DNA from 2 places in the Streptomyces sp. NPDC055140 genome. Region 2 is predicted to be linked to the other one. Evidence: riboswitches for the same ligand, from Rfam matches in the RefSeq annotation. Region 2 holds a riboswitch; the other holds the start of a gene.

Region 1 (8,792 bases), on a different contig from region 2:
GCGCTCACCGGGCCCGACCCCGGTCTGGGCCGGCTTCAGGACGGCCACCGACCGCCCCGCGGCCAGCGCGGCGGCCGCCACGGCCGCCGTCGTGACCGTCTTGCCGATCTCGGTTCCGGTCCCCGTGACCACCAGTACCGTCATGCTGTTCAGCCCTCCCGCGCGGCCGCGCACACCGCGCGGCCGATCCGTGCCAGATCCTCGTCCCCCGTGATGTACGGAGGCATCGTGTACACGAGGTCACGGAACGGCCGCAGCCACACGCCCTCGCGCACCGCCGCCCGCGTGGCCGCCGCCATGTCGATCTCGTGGTCCAGCTGTACGACACCGATCGCGCCGAGCACACGCACATCGCGCACCCCGGGCAGCTCCGACGCAGCGCCGAGCGACTCCCGCAGCCCCGACTCGATCCGCTTGACCTCCGTCGCCCAGTCCTGCCCGAGCAGGAGGTCGATCGAGGCGCAGGCCACCGCGGCGGCGAGGGGGTTCCCCATGAACGTGGGCCCGTGCGCGAGCACCGGCACGTCGCCCCGCGAGATCCCGTCCGCCACACGCGCCGTGCACAGCGTCGCCGCCAGTGTCATATAGCCACCGGTCAGCGCCTTGCCGACACACATCACATCGGGCGTCACCGTCGCGTGCTCCGCGGCGAACAGCGCCCCGGTCCGGCCGAACCCCGTGGCGATCTCGTCGAACACGAGGAGCACGTCGTGCGCGTCGCAGGCCTCACGCAGGACCCGCAGATACGCGGGGGAGTGGAACCGCATCCCGCCCGCGCCCTGCACCACGGGCTCCACGATCACGGCCGCCAGCTCATGGGCGTGCCGCCCGATCAGCTCGTGCAGATGATCCGCGTAGGTCTGCTCGTACTCGGTGGGCGGGGCGTCGGCGAACACGTGCCGCGGCAGCGCCCCCGACCACAGCTCGTGCATGCCGCCCTCGGGGTCGCAGACCGCCATCGGCTGCCAGGTGTCGCCGTGATAGCCGCCGCGCCACGTCAGCAGGCGGCGCTTCTCCGGCCGCCCGAGGGAACGCCAGTGCTGGAGGCACATCTTGATCGCGACCTCGACGGACACGGAGCCCGAGTCGGCCAGGAACACATGCTCAAGCCCCTCTGGCGACATGTCGACAAGACGCTTCGCGAGCGCGACGGCGGGCTCGTGCGTGAGCCCGCCGAACATGACGTGGCTCATCCGGCCGAGCTGGTCGCGCACCGCCTCGTTGAGCACGGGGTGGTTGTAGCCGTGGATCGCCGACCACCACGACGACATCCCGTCGACCAGCTCGGCACCCTGACCGCTCTCACCGCCCTCGCCGGCGAGTCGCAGCCGTACCCCGGCCGCCGACTCGACGACCAGCGGCTCCTGCCGCCCCGGCATCGGACCGTACGGATGCCAGACGTGCCGCCGGTCGAGGTCGAGCAGCTCCGCCACGGGCAGCCCCGTCACGGGCAGCCCCGTCACCGCGGGCCCGGGCAGCTCAGGCATTGGGCGCGAGATCCGTACCGGCACCCCGGCGGCGTACGGCGACCAGGTCCGTGCGCGCCTCGGGGACCTCGGCGACCGAGGGCTCCGCGGCTTCTTCATGGGAGCCGCAGCCCCCACCGGAACCGCAGGCCGAACCCGCGTCGGAACCGCATGCCGCATGCGCACCGGAACCGCAGGCCGCCTCCGCCTCGGAGCCGCACGGCCCGCCCCGGTGCTCGGGCAGTGTCACCTGGTCGGTGCCCTCGACCTCGAACCCGGCGTCCGTGATCATGTCCAGGTCCGCCTTGCCCGCCTGGCCCTCACTCGTCAGGTAGTCGCCGAGGAAGATGGAGTTGGCGAGGTGGAGCGCCAGCGGCTGCATCGAGCGCAGGTGCACCTCGCGCCCGCCCGCGATCCGCACCTCGACGTCGGGGCAGACGAAGCGGACCATCGCGAGGATCCGCAGGCAGCGCTGCGGTGTCAGGTTCCACTCCTTGGCGAGGGGCGTGCCCTCGAAGGGGATCAGGAAGTTGACCGGCACCGAGTCCGGGTCGAGTTCGCGCAGCGAGTAGACGACGTCGACCAGGTCCTCGTCGCTCTCGCCCATGCCCGCGATGAGCCCGGAGCAGGCGGACAGGCCGGCCGCGTGGGCCTTCTGCACCGTGTCGACGCGGTCGGCGTAGGTGTGCGTCGTCGTGATGTCGCCGTACGTGCCCTCGGAGGTGTTGAGGTTGTGGTTGTACGCGTCGGCGCCCGCGCCGCGCAGCCGCTCGGCCTGGCCCTCGGAGAGCAGACCGAGGCAGGCGCACACCTCGACGCCCTCGTTCTGCTCCTTGATCGCGCCGATGGTCTCCGAGACACGGTCGACGTCGCGGTCCGTCGGGCCGCGCCCGGACGCAACCAGACAGACCCGCTTCGCGCCGCCCGCGACACCGGCGGCCGCGGCCTTCGATGCCTCGTCGGGCTTCAGCCACGTGTACTTGAGGATCTCTGCCTTGGACCCGAGCCGCTGCGAGCAGTACGAGCAGTCCTCGGGGCACAGGCCCGACTTGAGGTTGACCAGATAGTTGAGTTTCACCCGCCGGCCGAACCACTGCCGCCGCACCTTGCCGGCCGCGGCCACCACATCGAGCAGTTCGTCGTCGGAAGTCGCCAGAACGGCGAGCGCTTCTTCGCGGCTCGGCAGCTCGCGCCGCAGCCCCTTGTCCACCAGCGTGTTCAGCAGGTCCATGGCCCGATCCTGGCTTACGTCCCCTGCTCAGGCCAAGGAGGCTTCGGACAACTCTGCCGGTTCGACGTGTGGGTATTGCCACACCCTGGGTGGCTGGATGTCCCGCTAGTGTCTGTGCGCTGCCTACAAAGACGCACCGGGCACGGGACACCACACTCCACTCGAGAACCGGTCGCGACACGGCCGTCGGAGGGACTCACATGGCGGGATCGCCGTTCGGCTGGATCGACGAGCAGGAGCGCGTGCGCCGCGGCGCCGGACTCGTCCGCACCCTGCGCCCCCGCCCCGCCTCGAACCCTCTCCTCGATCTCGCGAGCAACGACTACCTCGGCCTCACGCGCCACCCCGAGATCACCGGGGGAGCGGCGGACGCGGCGCTGCGCTGGGGTGGCGGCGCCACCGGCTCGCGGCTCGTCACGGGCACCACGGAGCTGCACGCCGAACTCGAGCGCGAACTGGCCGAGTTCTGCGGTTTCGAGGCGGCGCTCGTCCTGTCGTCCGGCTACGCCGCCAACCTCGCGGCCGTGACCGCTCTCGCCCCGCACGGCTCATTGATCGTCTCGGACGCGAGCAACCACGCCTCCCTCATCGACGGATGCCGGCTCGCCCGCGGCGCGACGCAGGTCGTCCCGCACGCCGAGCCCGACGCCGTCCGCAAGGCCCTCGATACGCATCAGGGGCAGGCCGTCGTCGTGTCGGACTCCGTCTTCTCGGTGGACGGCGACGCCGCTCCACTGGCTGAACTCGCGGGAGTGGCAAGGGAGTTCGGGGCGGGTCTGATCGTCGATGACGCGCACGGGCTCGGCGTGCTCGGCGACGGCGGCAGGGGCGCGCCGCAGGCGGCGGGGCTCTCGGGCGCCGACGACACCGTCGTCACCGTCACCCTCTCCAAGTCGTTCGGCAGCCAGGGCGGCGCCGTCCTCGGTCCGGCCCGGGTGATCGACCATCTCGTCAACACCGCACGGACGTTCATCTTCGACACGGGCCTTGCGCCCGCAGCGGCCGGCGCCGCGCTCGCGGCCCTGCGCCTGCTGCGCCGCGAGCCCGAGCGCGCCGAAAGGGCCCGCGCCGTGGCGTCCTCGCTGCACGAACTGCTCACGGCCCAGGGGCTCCAGGCCGTACGGCCCGACGCCGCCGTCGTCTCCGTGCGCGCGCCGTCCCCCGAGGAGGCGGTGCGCTGGGCGGCGGACTGCCGCGAAGCCGGCCTCGCCGTCGGCTGCTTCCGTCCCCCGTCGGTGCCTGACGGCATCTCACGTCTGCGGCTGACCGCCCGCGCCGACCTGACCGACGATCAAATCGCCCAGACCGTACGGGTGATCAGCCGCAACGCTCCCGACTCGGCGTTCACCGCAAGGAGTTGAGGAACCCCTCCCACGCGGAGGGCGAGAACAGCAGGGCGGGTCCGGTTGTGCGCTTGGAGTCGCGCACGGCGAGCAGTCCGGCCGAAGGGCCGCGGCGCAGCGGGGCCGTCTCGACGCAGTTGTTCATTCCGGTGCTTCGGCTGCTTCGCCGCCATGGCGCGTCGCGCAGAGAGGTGCTGGGAACCGCGGCGGATGGTACGTACCGAGGCAGTGCTGACATGGTGCCTCCTTACGTGCGTTCACTGTCCGGAGGGCGGTGCGCTCCGGCGATCCCGGCGATGAAATCCAACGAGTCCCCGGGCGAAAGGGCGTGGATCCGAAGGGTGTCGAAGGCATCCGTGTACGCCTTGAGGTCTTCTTTCCGCTCGAGGTAGAGGCTACTCGTCAAATGGTCGAGAACTACTACGTCCAGATCAGAAGTGTTCGGAAATGAGAACACAACGAAAGGGCCGGTTAGTCCGACATGCTCCCCTGCGGCGAACGGCAATACCTGAAGCCGCACATGGGGAAGTTTCGCCATGGCAGCCAGATGACGCAACTGCTCCCCCATCACCCGGGGACCGCCCACCGGGCGCCGCAGCACCGCCTCGTCGAGCACCGCGCTGAGCCGGAGCGGGGACGCGGAACGCAGCACGTCCTGCCGGGCGATCCGCACCTCGACCAGGGCGTCGACCTGCCCGTCCGGCAGCCCGCCGAGCGCGGCCCTGGTCACCGCACGCGCGTAGTCGGGCGTCTGGAGGAGGCCCGGCACGACGGACGTCTCGACCGTTCTGACCCGGCACGCCTGCGACTCCAGGCTGATGAAGTCCCGGTAGGCGGGCGGTAGAAGACCCCGGTAGGCGTGCCACCAGTGCTGGCCGCCGTCGTCCCCCGACCCGGCCAGCGCGACCAGCAGATCCCGTATGCCGGGGTCCGCGACCTCGAACGCGTCGAGCAGGAGGCGCACGTCCGACGCTTTCACGCCGCTGCGCCCGGTCTCGATACGGCTCACTTTCGACTGGTGCCAGCCGACGAGCCGGGCCGTCTCGCCACTTGTGAGCCCCGCGCGGGCACGCAGCGCGCGCAGCTCCGCGCCGAGCCTGCGGCGGCGCACCGCCGGACCGTGTTTCATCCTGTCTCCTCGGACCTGTGCGGCCCGGCTCCTTCCGGCCCGGCGGATCGGTGTTCTGAGCCGACGGTAGAGGAAGCAGGCGGCGTACGCCCAAATGCGGTCCACCGAGGCAGAGTTCACCGCTTCGAGCGACAGATATATGCATATCTCGGGGGATCGGCTCCACCGGCCGGGTGGGAATGGCACTCTGGCGCGAAGCACCAGTCCGGGGGTCGCCTCGAGTCATCCGCGATGTGTCGGATTCAGGCCCCGGCGAAAAAAGGGACGACGTCGCCATGGCAGATCACCAGGAAGCATCCGTCACTCTGCCGAGCGATCCCGCCTCGGTCTCCTCGGCCCGCACATATGTCAGCGACGTACTCGCCGAATGGGGCATGCCGCGCGATGCGGAAACCGCCGACACGGTCCGGCTCATCGTCTCCGAACTCGCCACGAACGCCGTGATGCACACCCGCGGACAGTCGCCCGTCTTCAAGGTCGACGTGCAGTTGGAGCGCGACGAACACCTGCGCATCGGCGTCACGGACAGCCACCCGCGCTACCCGAAGCGGCTCCCGGCCGCCGTTCAGCAGGACAACGGGCGCGGCATGGTGATCATCCGCTGGCTGACCGTCGAGTGCGGCGGAAGCCTGTCGGTCAGGCCCGCCCCCGAAGGCGGCAAGACCGTATGGATCGCCCTGCCGTGGACGGTCCCTGTCCAACAGGTGTGAAGGCCGGCAGGTAAGAAGGCGGCTACGGGGACGCAGTGTCCGTCCCCTTCTGCGCCCGGGTGAGCGAGCGCCGCACCAGACGCGGCAGCACACCCCACAGGCCCGCACAGACCGCGAACGTTCCCGCCCCCGCCGCGATCCCCGCCGCCCGCCCCGCCGTGACATCCACGACGAGCAGCACGGACCCGGTCAGGGCGAGCACCAGAACGCTCAGGCCGGCCGTGGCGAGCCGCGAGGACATCTGCACGATCTGCGGCTTGGCACCGCGCCGGAACAGCGCGCGGTGCAGCGCCGCGGGCGCCGTGAACAGCGCGGCGGCGAGCACCGCGAGCAGCAGCGTCGCGATGTAGGTCGCGCGCTGCATGGCGTCCAGCGACGGGAACCGCGGAGTGAACGCCAGCGTCAGCAGGAACGCGAAGAGGATCTGCACGCCCGTCTGGGTGACTCTCAGCTCCTGGAGCAGCTCGCCGAAGTTCCGGTCCGCGCGCTCCAGCGGCGTCTCGTGCCGGTCCAGGCCTCCGCTCGGCGGGCCCGGGGCGCGTGGGGCGTCGTCGTCGCCTGCCGTTCGGTCCTCGTCCATACGACCACGAGTACCCCATCGCGCGGTTCCGAGGCGGACGGGGCGGATGTGAGTACTCTCCGGCGCCTGACGGGTCCCCAGGGCGCCCGGGGACCCGTCAGGCGGCGCTAGCGCACGCGCCCGTACCAGACGCTCTTCGTCCAGATCCGCTGGAGTCGCACCACGTCACCGGTCTTCGGCGAGTGCCAGATCTTTCCCTTCCCGGCGTAGATGCCGACGTGGTAGACACCGAAACCCGAATGGAAGAAGACCAGGTCACCGCGTTTTCGATGGGATGCGGAGACATGGCGGGTCTTGTTGTACTGCTGGGCGGCGGTGCGGGGCAGCTTCTTTCCCGCAGCCTTGAACGAGTAGAGCGTCAGGCCCGAGCAGTCGAATGTGTGCGGCCCAGTGGCGCCCCACCGGTAGGGGCTTCCCCTCTTGGAGGCCGCGATCTGGAGTGCCTTCGTCGCCGGTGGCGCGGCTTCCGCTTCGGGCGCGGCTCCGGGGACCAGCAGGCTGCCACCCGTTACGGCGAGTGTGAGGGCCGAGGCGGTTCCGGCCCGGGCGAGCAGCGACGGGACACGATTGAGCGCAGTCATGCGCAACCCTTCGTCAGCCGCCTGTGAAGGATGACCTGTCGGATTCGGGCTGGCGAAGTTGCCCGGCCGCGATGTGCGGCTTCACCCCAAGGGCCGGCCCGGAAAACAGCTCCGGCGGCCCGTCGTGCTCGGGTCCTCCACTCCTGCCGATCCACTTCTGTCGACCTGGCATCCGTACGGCGGCAGGACTCGGCGTCCGCACGGACCGCCCCGCCGCGGCGGCGGGGGCTTGTCGTCGGAAGGGATCTTCACGCACGAACGGCGCGAACGCAGCGCCGAATCGGCGTTGAGTGAGTGTCCTCACGACTGACCTGTTCGGGTGGACAGCACACCTTTCCACCCCGGCGCGGGGGTCCCGGCGACGCCCGCACCAGCAGCGGAAGGCGGAATCCCGGACTCTGCGTAGGCGTTCCGCGCAACTCTTCCGGTTCGCATGTGCGAGTACCGGCTACTCCGTATGTGGGTACCTCTTCTGGTCCGTTTCGGCCCGGGTCCGGACGGTTCGCGTCGACCGCTTCGGTCTCGAATGCACCGTCAATTGACCGGCTCCGGCGGCACTGTGACCCGTTGTGACCTCCTTTCTCCGTCCAGGACCCGCAAAGCCTGGGCCAGCGTCGTCGCGTGGACCTCGCTCTCGCCCCGCTGATGCATGAGCGTCAGGGCGTCCCTGAGAGCCGTCGCCCTGCCGACGAGCGCTTGAGCGGCGCGCAGTCCGCCGTACGTGTGGTCGCTCCTGGCCGGGTTGATCCTTCCGAGCAGATCGACCACCTCCAGATAGCGGTCGAGGAGTTCGCACTCGGCCCGCGTCAGTGCGGGCAGCGGAGGCAGTTCGGGCGGCAGCATCGTCGGCTCACCTGGCGCCGGGGGCCGAACCGGACGTCTTACGGTTGTCGATGACCCGGTCCGCGAGCCCGTACTCGACGGCGTCCTGGGCCCGGAGGATCGTGTCCCGCTCGATATCGGCGCCGATGCGCTCGCGGCTCTGCCCGGTGTGCCGCGCGAGCAGTTCCTCCAGCTGGGCGCGCATGCGTACCAGTTCACGGGCCTGGATCTCCAGGTCGGTCGGCTGGCCCTGCGCGGGCTCGGGCAGCCCCGGCTGATGGATCACCACGCGCGCGCCGGGCAGCACGGCCCGCTTCCCCGGCGTCCCGGCCGCCAGGAGCACGGCGGCGGCGGAGGCGGCCTGCCCGAGGCACACGGTCTCGACCTCGCAGCTGACGAACCGGATCGTGTCGTAGATCGCCGTCATCGCGCTGAACGAGCCGCCGGGGGAGTTGATGTACAGCGAGATGTCCCGGTCCGGCGCGGCGTACTCGAGGTGCATGAACTGCGCCATCACGTCGTTCGCGGAGATGTCGTCGATCGGCGTCCCCAGAAAGACGATCCGCTCCTCCAGGAGCTTGGAGTACGGATCGAGGGTGCGGTGCCCGGCCGAGGTGCGCTCGGTGAACTCGGGCAGGACGTAGCGGGCGGAAGGTCGGTTCATGGCACATGCCTCCGTGAGCGCGGAACTCTGTCGCTGCTTCTGTAAAAAATGTACAGGACGTACGGATGGTCGAGTAGGGCTCAGGGTGCGAGAAACGCGAAAGGGAGGGCTCAGGCTGCGAGAAACGCGAAAAGGGGCCGGCCCGCGCCCGAGGCGCCGGCCGACCCCCTGCTCCGTTCTCCTGTGTCGTGGCTACCGGTCGCCGTCGTCCGACCTGGACAGGCGCAGCGCGAGGTGTTGCAGGAGGTCGGCGGTCTTGATGTCGG
Region 2 (12,648 bases):
CGGACCAGCTGGAGAAGTACGGGTACCACCTCGGCCTCGCCTTCCAGGCCGTCGACGACCTGCTCGGCATCTGGGGCGACCCGGAGGCCACCGGCAAGCAGACCTGGAGCGATCTGCGCCAGCGCAAGAAGTCACTGCCCGTCGTCGCCGCGCTCGCCGCGGGCGGCCCCGCGTCCGAGCGGCTCGGTGAACTCCTCGCCGCCGACGCGAAGAGCAACGACTTCGACACCTTCTCCGAGGAGGAGTTCGCGGCCCGCGCCGCCCTCATCGAGGAGGCCGGCGGCCGCGACTGGACCGCCGAGGAGGCGCGCCGGCAGTACGCCGTCGCCATCGAGGCCCTGGACTCCGTCCAGATGCAGGACCACGTGCGGGCGCAGTTCGTCGCGCTCGCGGACTTCGTCGTCGTACGAAAGAGATGATCACTATCGGCCGCATATGACTCGCAGTCGCCGGCCGGTGTCCATCCAGGGCATCGGCCGACGGCGGACCCAGCAGAGATCGAGCACTGCACGAAGGGGAAGCCATGACAGCGACGACCGACGGAAGCAGCGGAGCGGCAGCTCCCGGCGCGACCTCGGCCACCACTGCCCAATTGACCGACACGAGCCCCGGGGCGGCCGGGACGCACGACGCCGCCACCCGCGCCGTCCAGCGCGCCACGGACTTCCTGCTCGCCCGGCAGGACGCCCAGGGCTGGTGGAAGGGCGACCTCGACACGAACGTCACGATGGATGCCGAGGACCTGCTGCTGCGCCAGTTCCTCGGGATCGGGGACGAGGCGACCACCCGCGCCGCCGGGCTCTTCATCCGCGGTGAACAGAGCGACGACGGCACCTGGGCCACGTTCTACGGCGGACCCGGCGAACTCTCCGCCACCATCGAGGCGTACGTAGCCCTGCGCCTGGCCGGGGACGCCCCCGACGCGCCGCACATGGCGAAGGCCTCCGCCTGGATCCGGGAGCGGGGCGGCATCGCCGCGAGCCGCGTCTTCACCCGCATCTGGCTGGCCCTGTTCGGCTGGTGGAAGTGGGACGACCTGCCCGAACTGCCCCCGGAACTCATCTACTTCCCGAAGTGGATGCCGCTCAACATCTACGACTTCGGCTGCTGGGCCCGCCAGACCATCGTGCCGCTCACGGTCGTCTCCGCGAAGCGCCCCGTACGGCCCGCGCCCTTCCCGCTCGACGAGCTGCACACCGACGCGCGGAACCCCAACCCGGCCAAGCCCCTTGCTCCGTTGGCAAGTTGGGACGGCGCCTTCGAGCGACTCGACAAGGCGATGCACCTGTATCGCAAGGTCGCGCCGCGCAGGCTGCGCAAGGCGGCCATGAACTCGGCCGCCCGCTGGATCATCGAGCGCCAGGAGAACGACGGCTGCTGGGGCGGCATCCAGCCCCCGGCGGTGTACTCCGTCATCGCCCTCCACCTGCTCGGCTACGACCTCGAACACCCCGTGATGAAGGCGGGGTTGGAGTCACTCGACCGGTTCGCCGTGTGGCGAGAGGACGGGGCCCGGATGATCGAGGCCTGCCAGTCTCCCGTGTGGGACACCTGCCTGGCCGTGATCGCCCTCGCCGACGCCGGCCTGCCCGCCGACCACCCCCGGCTGGTCAAGGCCGCCGACTGGATGCTCCGGGAGCAGATCGACCGGCCCGGCGACTGGTCCGTCCGCAGGCCTCAACTCGCCTCCGGTGGCTGGGCGTTCGAGTTCCACAACGACAACTACCCCGACATCGACGACACGGCCGAGGTCGTCCTCGCGCTGCGCCGCGTCCGGCATCCGGACACCGTGCGCATGGAGAAGGCCATCGAGCGCGGCGTGCGCTGGAACCTCGGCATGCAGTCGAGGAACGGCGCCTGGGCGGCCTTCGACGTCGACAACACCAGCCCGTTCCCCAACCGGCTGCCGTTCTGCGACTTCGGCGAGGTCATCGACCCCCCGTCCGCGGACGTCACAGGGCACGTGGTGGAGATGCTCGCCGTCGAGGGAATGTCGCACGACCCGCGCACCCGGCGCGGCATCGAGTGGCTGCTCGCCGAACAGGAGCCGAACGGTGCCTGGTTCGGCCGCTGGGGCGTCAACTACGTATACGGGACAGGGTCGGTGCTGCCCGCCCTGACCGCCGCCGGACTGCCCCCCTCGCACCCCGCGGTCAGCCGCGCCGTCGCCTGGCTCGAATCCGTCCAGAACGACGACGGCGGCTGGGGCGAGGACCTGCGCTCCTACCGCTACGAGGACTGGAAGGGCCACGGCGTCTCGACCGCCTCGCAGACCGGCTGGGCGCTGATGGCGCTCCTGTCGGCGGGGGAGCGGGACTCCAAGGCCGTCGAGCGGGGAGCCGCCTGGCTGACCGAGACCCAGCTGGAGGACGGCACCTGGGACGAGCCGTACTTCACCGGCACCGGCTTCCCGTGGGACTTCTCGATCAACTACCACCTCTACCGCCATGTCTTCCCGCTCACGGCACTTGGCCGGTACGTCCATGGGGAGCCGTTCGCCGACCAGTCGTCCTTGCCGGGCAAGGTGAGCTGATGGCCCGATCCCCGGCGGCCCCGCGCCCGCCGGACGCCGCCCCGCTGCTGGTCGCCTGCGCGCTCGGCATCGAGCACCTCGCCCTGCGCACCGGCGCCCGCGCCGGAGCACCGGCCCCCGTGACCGTGCTGCGCACGGGCATGGGCCCCAAGGCGGCCGAGCGGTCCGTGGCCAAGGTCCTCGAGGACCCCGCCCTGCAGGACGCGGCGGTCGTCGCGACCGGTTTCTGCGCCGGCCTCGCCCCCGGGATGCACCCGGGTGACCTGGTCGTCGCCGAGGAGACCCGTGACCCGTACGGTTCCACGCCGTGCACCGGCACGGAACTCCTCGTCAAGGAGCTGGTCAGGGCGGTACCGGGACGGACCGTGCACACCGGTCCGCTCACCGGCTCCGACCATGTCGTGCGCGGGCACGAGCGCGGCGACCTGCTCGCCACGGGCGCGATCGCCGTGGACATGGAGTCCGCGGCCACGCTGCGCACGGCGGCCGCGCGGGGCCCGCGTCCGGTTGCGGCCGTACGGGTGGTCGTGGACGCTCCAGAACATGAGCTCGTCCGTATCGGCACGGTGCGCGGTGGAATATCGGCTTTCCGCGTTCTTCGTGCCGTGCTTCCCGCATTTTTCGAATGGCACCGTTCTTTGCTGCTCCCCCGGAGGTGAGCCAGATGGCCATGCCGCTTCGTCAGTCCATCAAGGTCGCGACGTACCTCGTTGAACAGAAGGTTCGCAAGCGCGACAAGTTCCCGCTCATTGTCGAACTGGAGCCGCTGTACGCCTGCAACCTCAAGTGCGAGGGCTGCGGAAAGATCCAGCATCCCGCCGGAGTGCTGAAGCAGCGGATGCCCGTGGCGCAGGCCGTGGGCGCCGTCCTGGAGTCCGGCGCGCCGATGGTGTCCATCGCCGGCGGTGAGCCGCTCATGCACCCGCATATCGACGAGATCGTCCGGCAGCTGGTGGCGAAGAAGAAGTACGTCTTCCTCTGCACGAACGCGCTGCTCATGCGCAAGAAGATGGACAAGTTCAAGCCCTCGCCGTACTTCGCCTTCACGGTGCACATCGACGGGATGCGTGAGCGTCACGACGAGTCCGTCGCCAAGGAAGGCGTCTTCGACGAGGCGGTGGAGGCGATCAAGGAGGCCAAGAAGCGGGGCTTCCGCGTCACCACGAACTCCACCTTCTTCAACACGGACACCCCGCAGAACATCATCGAGGTCCTGAACTACCTCAACGACGACCTCGAGGTCGACGAGATGATGCTCTCGCCCGCCTACGCCTATGAGAAGGCGCCCGACCAGGAGCACTTCCTGGGCGTGGAGCAGACCCGCGAGCTCTTCAAGAAGGCCTTCGCGGGCGGCAACAGGCGCCGCTGGCGCCTCAACCACTCGCCGCTGTTCCTCGACTTCCTCGAGGGCAAGGTCGACTTCCCGTGCACGGCGTGGGCGATCCCGAACTACTCGCTCTTCGGCTGGCAGAAGCCCTGCTACCTGATGGCGGACGGGTACGTCACCACGTACAAGGACCTCATCGAGAAGACCGACTGGGACGCCTACGGGCGCGGCAAGGACGAGCGCTGCAACAACTGCATGGCGCACTGCGGTTACGAGCCGACGGCCGTCCTCGCCACGATGGGCTCGCTCAAGGAGTCCATCCGCGCCGCCCGCGAGACCGTTTCCGGAAACCGCGGGTGACACCGCCATGACCTCCGGAGAGCCCGTTTCACTGGGGCTCCCTTCGCTGCCGGTCCGACCGATCGCCGACCGCAGAACGAGTCGGCAGATCCACGTCGGACCGGTGGCAGTGGGGGGCGGAGCGCCGGTGTCCGTGCAGTCGATGACGACGACACGGACCTCGGACATCGGGGCCACGCTGCAGCAGATCGCCGAACTGACGGCGTCCGGCTGCCAGATCGTGCGGGTGGCGTGCCCCACGCAGGACGACGCGGACGCGCTCGCGACGATCGCGAGGAAGTCGCAGATCCCTGTCATCGCGGACATCCACTTCCAGCCGAAGTACGTCTTCGCGGCCATCGAGGCGGGCTGCGCGGCGGTCCGGGTGAACCCGGGCAACATCAAGCAGTTCGACGACAAGGTCAAGGAGATCGCGCAGGCGGCCAAAGATCACGGCACCCCGATCCGTATCGGGGTCAACGCCGGTTCCCTGGACGCCCGATTGCTGAAGAAGTACGGCAAGGCGACGCCCGAGGCGCTCGTCGAGTCGGCGCTGTGGGAGGCGTCGCTCTTCGAGGAGCACGGGTTCCGCGACATCAAGATCTCGGTCAAGCACAACGACCCGGTCGTGATGGTGAACGCCTACCGCCAGCTCGCCGCGGCCAGTGACTATCCGCTGCACCTCGGCGTGACCGAGGCGGGCCCGGCCTTCCAGGGCACCATCAAGTCGGCTGTCGCCTTCGGGGCGCTGCTGAGTGAGGGGATCGGCGACACGATCCGTGTCTCGCTGTCCGCGCCGCCGGTCGAGGAGATCAAGGTCGGCATCCAGATCCTGGAGTCGCTGGGGCTTCGGCAGCGGCGTCTGGAGATCGTGTCGTGCCCGTCGTGCGGGCGGGCGCAGGTCGACGTCTACAAGCTGGCCGACGAGGTCTCCGCCGGCCTCGACGGGATGGAGGTGCCCCTTCGGGTCGCCGTCATGGGGTGTGTGGTGAACGGTCCCGGCGAGGCGCGTGAGGCGGATCTCGGCGTCGCGTCGGGCAACGGCAAGGGCCAGATCTTCGTGAAGGGCGAGGTCATCAAGACCGTCCCCGAGTCGAAGATCGTCGAGACCCTCATCGAAGAGGCGATGAAGATCGCCGAGCAGATGACGGACGCCGGGGTGGCCTCGGGCGCTCCCGACGTCACCGTGAGCTGAGGACAACCGGAGAGGGGGCCCGAGCGTGACAATTCTGGAAAGCATCCGGGGGCCGCGCGATCTGAAGGCGCTGAGCGAGGAACAGCTCGGCGAACTGGCCGCGGAGATCAGGGAGTTCCTGATCCACGCGGTCGCGAGGACCGGCGGCCACCTGGGACCCAACCTCGGGGTGGTGGAGCTCTCGATGGCCCTGCACCGGGTCTTCGAGTCGCCGGTCGACCGGATCCTGTGGGACACCGGCCACCAGAGCTACGTGCACAAGATGCTGACGGGACGTCAGGACTTTTCGAAGCTGCGCGGGAAGGGGGGCCTGTCCGGCTACCCCTCGCGCGAGGAGTCCGAGCACGACGTCATCGAGAACAGCCACGCGTCCACCGCGCTCGGCTGGGCGGACGGCCTCGCCAAGGCCAACCAGGTCCTGGGGGAGCGGGGCCACGTCGTCGCCGTCATAGGAGACGGGGCGCTCACCGGCGGCATGGCCTGGGAGGCGCTCAACAACATCGCGGCCGCCAAGGACCGCCCGCTGATCATCGTCGTCAACGACAACGAACGGTCGTACGCGCCGACCATCGGCGGACTCGCCAACCACCTGGCCGCCCTGCGCACCACCGACAGCTACGAGAAGGTCCTGGCCTGGGGCAAGGACGTCCTCCTGCGCACCCCGGTCATCGGACACACCGTGTACGAGTCCCTGCACGGCGCCAAGAAGGGGTTCAAGGACGCCTTCGCGCCGCAGGGCATGTTCGAGGACCTGGGGCTCAAGTACGTGGGGCCCATCGACGGGCACGACCTGGGCGCGGTCGAGTCGGCGCTGCGACGTGCGAAACGGTTCCACGGGCCGGTGCTCGTGCACTGCCTCACCGAGAAGGGCCGCGGCTACGAGCCCGCCCTCGCGGACGAGGCCGACCGGTTCCACACCGTCGGTGTGATGGACCCGCTCACCTGCGAGCCCCTCGCGCCGTCCCACGGCCCGTCGTGGACCTCGGTGTTCGGCGACGAGATCGCCCGCATCGGACGGGAGCGCGACGACGTCGTGGCGATCACCGCGGCGATGCTGCACCCCGTCGGACTCACCAAGTTCGCCGAGGAGTTCCCCGGCCGGGTGTGGGACGTGGGGATCGCCGAGCAGCATGCGGCGGTCTCGGCGGCCGGACTCGCGACCGGCGGCCTCCACCCGGTCGTCGCCGTCTACGCCACCTTCCTCAACCGCGCCTTCGACCAGCTCCTCATGGACGTCGCGCTGCACAACTGCGGTGTCACCTTCGTCCTCGACCGAGCCGGCGTGACCGGCGTCGACGGCGCCTCGCACAACGGCATGTGGGACATGTCCGTCCTCCAGGTCGTCCCCGGCCTGCGCATCGCCGCGCCCCGAGACGCCGAGCAACTGCGGGCGCAGCTGCGCGAAGCGGTCACCGTGGACGACGCCCCGACACTGATCCGCTTCCCGAAGGAGTCGGTCGGCCCCGAGATCCCGGCGGTGGACCGGATCGGCGGCCTCGACGTACTGCACCGGGCCGACGACCCGGACGTCCTTCTGGTCTCCGTCGGCGTGATGGCGCCGGTGTGCCTCCAGGTCGCGGAACTCCTGGAAGCGCGCGGCATCGACTGCACGGTCGTGGACCCGCGGTGGGTCAAACCCGTCGACCCGGACCTCGCGCCGCTCGCAGCACGGCACCGGCTCGTCGCCGTCGTCGAGGACAACAGCAAGGCGGCCGGCGTCGGCTCCGCCGTGGCGCTCGCGCTCGGCGAGGCCGAGGTCGACGTACCCGTACGGCGGTTCGGGATCCCCGACCAGTTCCTCGCGCACGCCAAGCGCGGCGAGGTGCTCGCCGACATCGGGCTCACGCCCGTCGAGATCGCCGGGCGGATCGGCACCAGCATGGCCCTGAAGGCCGAGAACGCGGCCCTCGTGGCCGGCAAGGGGAGCGACGACGTATGAGCAAGGAGTTCGATCTCGCAAGACTCCTGGCCGACCGCGGCGCCGAGCGCTACGAGCTGCACGCCAAGTACCTCAACCACCAGCTCCCGCGCATGCTGCACACCATCGGCTTCGACAAGGTCTACGAGCGGGCGGAAGGCGCCTACTTCTGGGACGAGGACGGCAACGACTACCTGGACATGCTCGCCGGGTTCGGCGTGATGGGCCTCGGCCGGCACCACCCCGTCGTCCGCAAGGCGCTGCACGACGTCCTCGACGCCTCGCTCGCCGACCTCACCCGCTTCGACTGCCAGCCGCTGCCGGGCCTCCTCGCCGAACGGCTCCTCGCGCACAGCCCGCACCTGGACCGGGTCTTCTTCGGCAACAGCGGGACGGAGGCCGTCGAGACGGCGCTGAAGTTCGCCCGGTACGCCACGGGCAGGCCCAGGGTCCTGTACTGCGGTCACGCCTTCCACGGGCTGACCACCGGGTCTCTGTCCGTGAACGGCGAGTCCGGATTCCGGGACGGCTTCGCGCCGCTCCTGCCGGACACGGCGTTGCCGCTCGGTGACCTCGACGCCCTGCGCGCGGAACTCGTCAAGGGTGACGTGGCGGGGCTGATCGTCGAGCCCATCCAGGGCAAGGGGGTCCACGGGACGCCGCCCGGCTATCTGCACGCCGCTCAGGAGCTGCTCCACCAGCACAAGGCGCTGCTCATCGCGGACGAGGTGCAGACGGGCCTCGGCAGGACGGGGGACTTCTACGCCTACCAGCACGAGGAGGGCGTCGAACCCGACCTCGTATGCGTGGCGAAGGCGCTCTCCGGCGGCTATGTGCCCGTCGGCGCGACGCTCGGCAAGGACTGGATCTTCAAGAAGGTCTACTCGTCCATGGACCGCGTCCTCGTGCACTCGGCCAGCTTCGGCGCGAACGCGCAGGCCATGGCCGCAGGGCTCGCCGTGCTTTCCGTGATGGAGAACGAGGAGGTCGTCGCGAACGCCCGGGCGACCGGTGAGCTCCTGAAGTCCCGGCTCACCGCGCTCGTCGACCGCTACGAGCTGCTGAGCGACGTACGCGGCCGCGGCCTGATGATCGGCATCGAGTTCGGGCGGCCGAAGTCGCTGAAGCTGCGCAGCCGCTGGACGATGCTCCAGGCCGCGCGCAAGGGTCTCTTCGCGCAGATGGTCGTCGTGCCGCTGCTCCAGAAGCACCGGATCCTCACGCAGGTCTCCGGCGACCATCTGGAGGTCATCAAGCTGATCCCGCCGCTGATCATCGGGGAGCGTGAGGTGGACCGCTTCGTCGAGGCGTTCACCGCCGTCATGGACGACGCGCACTCGGGCGGCGGGCTGATGTGGGACTTCGGCAAGACGCTGGTGAAGCAGGCGGTCGCCAACCGCTGACCGCTTCGGAAGGGCGCTTCAAAAAGAAGGTCACCGTAAGAAGGTCGCTGTTTGCCTCTGGGGCAAGAAATTTGCCTCAGAGGTACGGCTCTGGCTCAATCGACGGTATGAGCCCTGCCCCTCCGGAGCCGGCTCCGGAACCCACGGAGCTGCCCGCCGTCGCCCCGCAGCTGCGCGAACTCCGGCGCCGCGCCGCCCTGACCCTGGAGGCCGCGGCCCGCGCCGCCGGGCTCTCGCCCGCGCACCTCTCCCGCCTGGAGACGGGCCGCCGTCAGCCCTCGCTCCCGATGCTGCTCGCCCTCGCCCGCACCTACGGTACGACGGTCTCCGAGCTCCTGGGCGAGACGCCTGCCGACAGGGACGCCGTCGTGCGCTCCGGCGACATGGAGCCCACCGAGGCGGGCGGCTGGATCTACCGGCAGGCGGGCGCCCCGGGGCGCGGCATGCAGGCCTTGCGCGTGCACGTGCCGTTCGGCGCCCAGGGCGACATCGTGCGGGTCCACCCCGGTGAGGAGTGGCTGTACGTGCTCGAAGGGCGGCTGCGGCTGCGCCTCGGGGACACCGCGTACGCGCTCGCGCCCGGGGACAGCGCGCACTTCGACTCGCTCACCCCGCACCGGATCGCCGCCGCCGACCGCGACGGCGCCGAGCTCCTCTTCGTACACACCCTGCTGCAGAGCCCGTCCGCCGCGCTGTGTCTCGGCCCGGCGACGGGCGCCGGCGAACGGACCCAAGGAGGCCCCCAATGAGCTCAGAGCCGAACGACGTGACCGAGCCGGAGCGGCCCGCCCGCCGCGACATCGAGGACAAGCTCCCGCGCGGCATCTGGGTGCGCCTGCTCGTCTACGTCTTCGCCGGGCACCTCGTCGCGGGCTTCATCTATCTGCTGTTCACGCTGGGGGCGTCGCGCGGGTGACGCGCCCGGCGTGCGGCCGGTGAGCCTCAGTCGAGGAGGCGCTCGCGCAGCCGCTCGCGCTGGGCGGGGGACAGCTTGAGGCCTTCCTCCAGGTAGCGGTCGGTGGAGCCCCAGGTCTGCGCGACCTGCTCGAAGGCGGCCGCCAGATACGTGGCGCGGGCGTCGAACAGCGGGCTCAGCAGCTCCATGACCTCGGGGGACATCGCGTCCTTCGAGGCACTGCTGCGGTGCACCTTGTAGCGGCGGTGCGTCGCGTTCGACTCCAGGTAGTCCGCCTCGATGGCGTCGCGCTCCACACCGACGGCCAGGAGCGTGACCGCTATCGACAGGCCCGCGCGGTCCTTGCCCGCCGCGCAGTGCATGAGCGCCGGCACGCTGTCCTCGGCGAGGGAGTGCAGGACCTGGCTGTGCTCGGCGGTGCGCTCCGTGATGATCGCCCGGTACGACGTGATCATGCGGTTCGCGGCCTGGCCCTCGGCGAGGGCGGCGCGCAGGTCGTCGAGGTTGCCGTCGCGCACCATCTGCCAGAACTCGGCGCCGTCCGCCGGGTCGGTCAGCGGCAGATTCACGTTCCGCACGCCGGGCAGCGTGACGTCGGGGCCTTCGAGGCGCTGGTCGGCGGCGTTGCGGAAGTCGAAGATCGTGTGCAGCCCGAGCGAGGAGAGGAACGCGGCGTCCTCGTCCGTGGCGTGCGCGAGGTGACCACTGCGGAACAGCACGCCCTGCTTGACCCGACGGCCGTCCACGGTCGGGAGACCACCGACATCGCGGAAGTTGCGCACTCCGGCCAACTCGGGCTCGGTGGACGGGACCTGCTGCGTCACGGGGGCTCCTCCCGGTCGGCCGCGGCGCTGCTCGCCTGCGGGCGCGTTCGACGATACGACATGGCTGCCAGGGGCACCCATGTGAGAGGTGGCTGGCGATTGCGTATTAAATGCCCGAAATGAACCGATAGGTAGGCAATCGAGCCTTACGAGATAACTGGCCCTGAAATACAGCCATATGGTGGCCGATGGGTGAGCAGGGTCATAGCGGTGACCGTGCGTGGCGGCGGGGCCGAATGGATTTTCAGCAGGTATCGCAGTTGCAAAGATCGTGAATCGACGGAGCGTGACGGCCTTTTCCGGAAAGGATCATTTAAGGATCAAGAACCGGAATGCCCAGGGGAATTCGCGGCTTGTCCCAGCGCTCTCCGCTCGCTTACGTTCAGCGCAATCCGGACGGACCGCCTAATCCTGCCGCCGCCCGGAATCCGCACATCGATCCGTGCTCGGCAGGAGTGGGGGACCCAGGTAGACCGCCGTTTCCGGGACACCGGAAACGGCTCGGGGTGAAGCCGTGCCCGAAAGGGGCGCGGCCGGGCAACTCCAGTCCGAACCCGACAGCTCACCTCGCAGGCGACGGAGAGGAATCCCCCATGCCCGCGAAGGGTAAGCACCGCCGTCCCAAGTCCCAGCGCTTCGCACGCACGATCGCCGTCGCCGGAATGGGCGGCGTCGCGCTCGCGCTGCCGCTGATGGGTGGCTCCGGCGCCCACGCCGCGACTCCCGCGGCCGCCCACTCGGCCGTGAAGGCCGCGGCCGCTCCCGCCGCTGCCAAGACCTACACCGTCAAGGGCGGGGACACGCTTTCGAAGATCGCCGACGTGCAGAACGTCAGCGGCGGCTGGAAGAAGCTCTACTCCGACAACCGCTCGGCCGTCGGCGGCGACCCGTCCCTGATCCATCCGGGCCTGAAGCTGACGATCGGCCAGAAGGCCGCGGCCCCCGCCGCGAAGTCCTCGGCCACCGCCACGCAGGCTTCCGCACCCAAGGCCGCTACCGGTTCCGGCTACGCGCTGCCCGTCCAGGGCGCCTCCGTCGGCACGGCGTACAAGACCGCGGGCAGCATGTGGTCCAGCGGCTACCACACCGGTGTCGACTTCGTGGTCCCGACGGGCACTCCGATCAAGGCCATAGGCGCGGGCACCGTCGTGTCGGCCGGCCTTGACGGCGCGTACGGCAACGAGGTCGTCATCCAGCACGCCGACGGCAAGTACTCGCAGTACGCCCACATGTCGTCCCTCTCCGTCTCGTCCGGGCAGACCGTGACCGAGGGCCAGCAGATCGGCCTCTCCGGCGCGACCGGCAACGTCACGGGACCGCACCTGCACTTCGAGATCCGCACCACCCCGAGCTACGGCTCGGACGTGGACCCGGTCGCCTACCTCCGTGCGCACGGGGTCTCGCTCTGACCCCGGCGGTGTGACGTCGCTCTGACCTGACGGTGTGACGTGAAGGTGTCTCGTCGAGGCGTGACGTGAAGGGGCGGGTCCGGTTCCGGGCCCGCCCCTTTGTCGTATCCCCGTCGTATTCCTGAAATCGCGAAACTGACCGGGTGGGCTATATCACCACCCGTCAACCCCTTCCTACGGTCGCGTAGGTCACATCGCAGGGTGAAAGATGTGTGGTCGTGGCAAACGAATCGAGATCACTCAGCGGCGGCACGATTCGGTCCTACGCGGCGGTGGGGGACAGCTTCACCGAAGGTGTCGGGGACCCCGGTCCCGACGGGGCCTTCGTGGGCTGGGCCGACCGTCTCGCCGTCCTCCTGGACGACCGGACCCCCGAGCACTCCTTCCGATACGCGAACCTTGCCGTGCGCGGCAAGCTCCTCGACCAGATCGTGGAGGACCAGCTGCCGCGGGCCGTCGAACTCGCCCCGGACCTGGTGACCTTCGCCGCCGGCGGCAACGACATCATCCGTCCCGGCACCGACCCCGACGACGTCGCGGAACGCTTCGAGAAGGCCGTGGCCCGGCTGACCTCCGCTGTCGGCACGGTCATGGTGACCACCGGCTTCGACACCCGTGACGTCCCGGTCCTCAAGCATCTGCGCGGCAAGATCGCGACGTACAACGGGCATGTGCGCGCGGTCGCCGACCGCTACGGCTGCCCGGTGCTCGACCTGTGGTCCCTCAAGACCGTCCAGGACCGCCGTGCCTGGGACGACGACCGGCTGCACCTTTCGCCCGAGGG

Evidence for each region. Region 2 has a riboswitch for cyclic di-AMP ahead of ACWFR4_RS04825 (M23 family metallopeptidase). Riboswitches for the same ligand answer to the same signal wherever they lie in the genome.
Region 1: another riboswitch for cyclic di-AMP. It lies ahead of ACWFR4_RS30045 (C40 family peptidase); the one in region 2 lies ahead of ACWFR4_RS04825 (M23 family metallopeptidase).

What each region holds. Positions count from the first base shown of each region.
Region 1 is NZ_JBSGTG010000018.1:108,810-117,601, reverse strand. Features, by position in the region: gene bioD (dethiobiotin synthase) at 1-144, opposite strand, end outside; gene ACWFR4_RS30080 (adenosylmethionine--8-amino-7-oxononanoate transaminase) at 150-1,487, opposite strand; gene bioB (biotin synthase BioB) at 1,480-2,697, opposite strand; gene ACWFR4_RS30070 (8-amino-7-oxononanoate synthase) at 2,898-4,058, shown strand; gene ACWFR4_RS30065 (DUF397 domain-containing protein) at 4,042-4,278, opposite strand; gene ACWFR4_RS30060 (helix-turn-helix domain-containing protein) at 4,288-5,169, opposite strand; gene ACWFR4_RS30055 (ATP-binding protein) at 5,445-5,879, shown strand; gene ACWFR4_RS30050 (DUF6328 family protein) at 5,902-6,459, opposite strand; gene ACWFR4_RS30045 (C40 family peptidase) at 6,567-7,040, opposite strand; cyclic di-AMP (ydaO/yuaA leader) riboswitch at 7,044-7,221, opposite strand; gene ACWFR4_RS30040 (hypothetical protein) at 7,575-7,883, opposite strand; gene ACWFR4_RS30035 (ATP-dependent Clp protease proteolytic subunit) at 7,891-8,526, opposite strand; gene ACWFR4_RS30030 (hypothetical protein) at 8,719-8,792, opposite strand, start outside.
Region 2 is NZ_JBSGTG010000002.1:206,117-218,764, reverse strand. Features, by position in the region: gene ACWFR4_RS04875 (polyprenyl synthetase family protein) at 1-419, shown strand, start outside; gene shc (squalene--hopene cyclase) at 524-2,533, shown strand; gene ACWFR4_RS04865 (phosphorylase family protein) at 2,533-3,192, shown strand; gene hpnH (adenosyl-hopene transferase HpnH) at 3,198-4,220, shown strand; gene ispG (flavodoxin-dependent (E)-4-hydroxy-3-methylbut-2-enyl-diphosphate synthase) at 4,228-5,394, shown strand; gene dxs (1-deoxy-D-xylulose-5-phosphate synthase) at 5,420-7,333, shown strand; gene ACWFR4_RS04845 (aspartate aminotransferase family protein) at 7,330-8,715, shown strand; gene ACWFR4_RS04840 (helix-turn-helix domain-containing protein) at 8,823-9,464, shown strand; gene ACWFR4_RS04835 (DUF6126 family protein) at 9,461-9,631, shown strand; gene ACWFR4_RS04830 (tyrosine-protein phosphatase) at 9,658-10,455, opposite strand; cyclic di-AMP (ydaO/yuaA leader) riboswitch at 10,864-11,044, shown strand; gene ACWFR4_RS04825 (M23 family metallopeptidase) at 11,049-11,864, shown strand; gene ACWFR4_RS04820 (SGNH/GDSL hydrolase family protein) at 12,083-12,648, shown strand, end outside.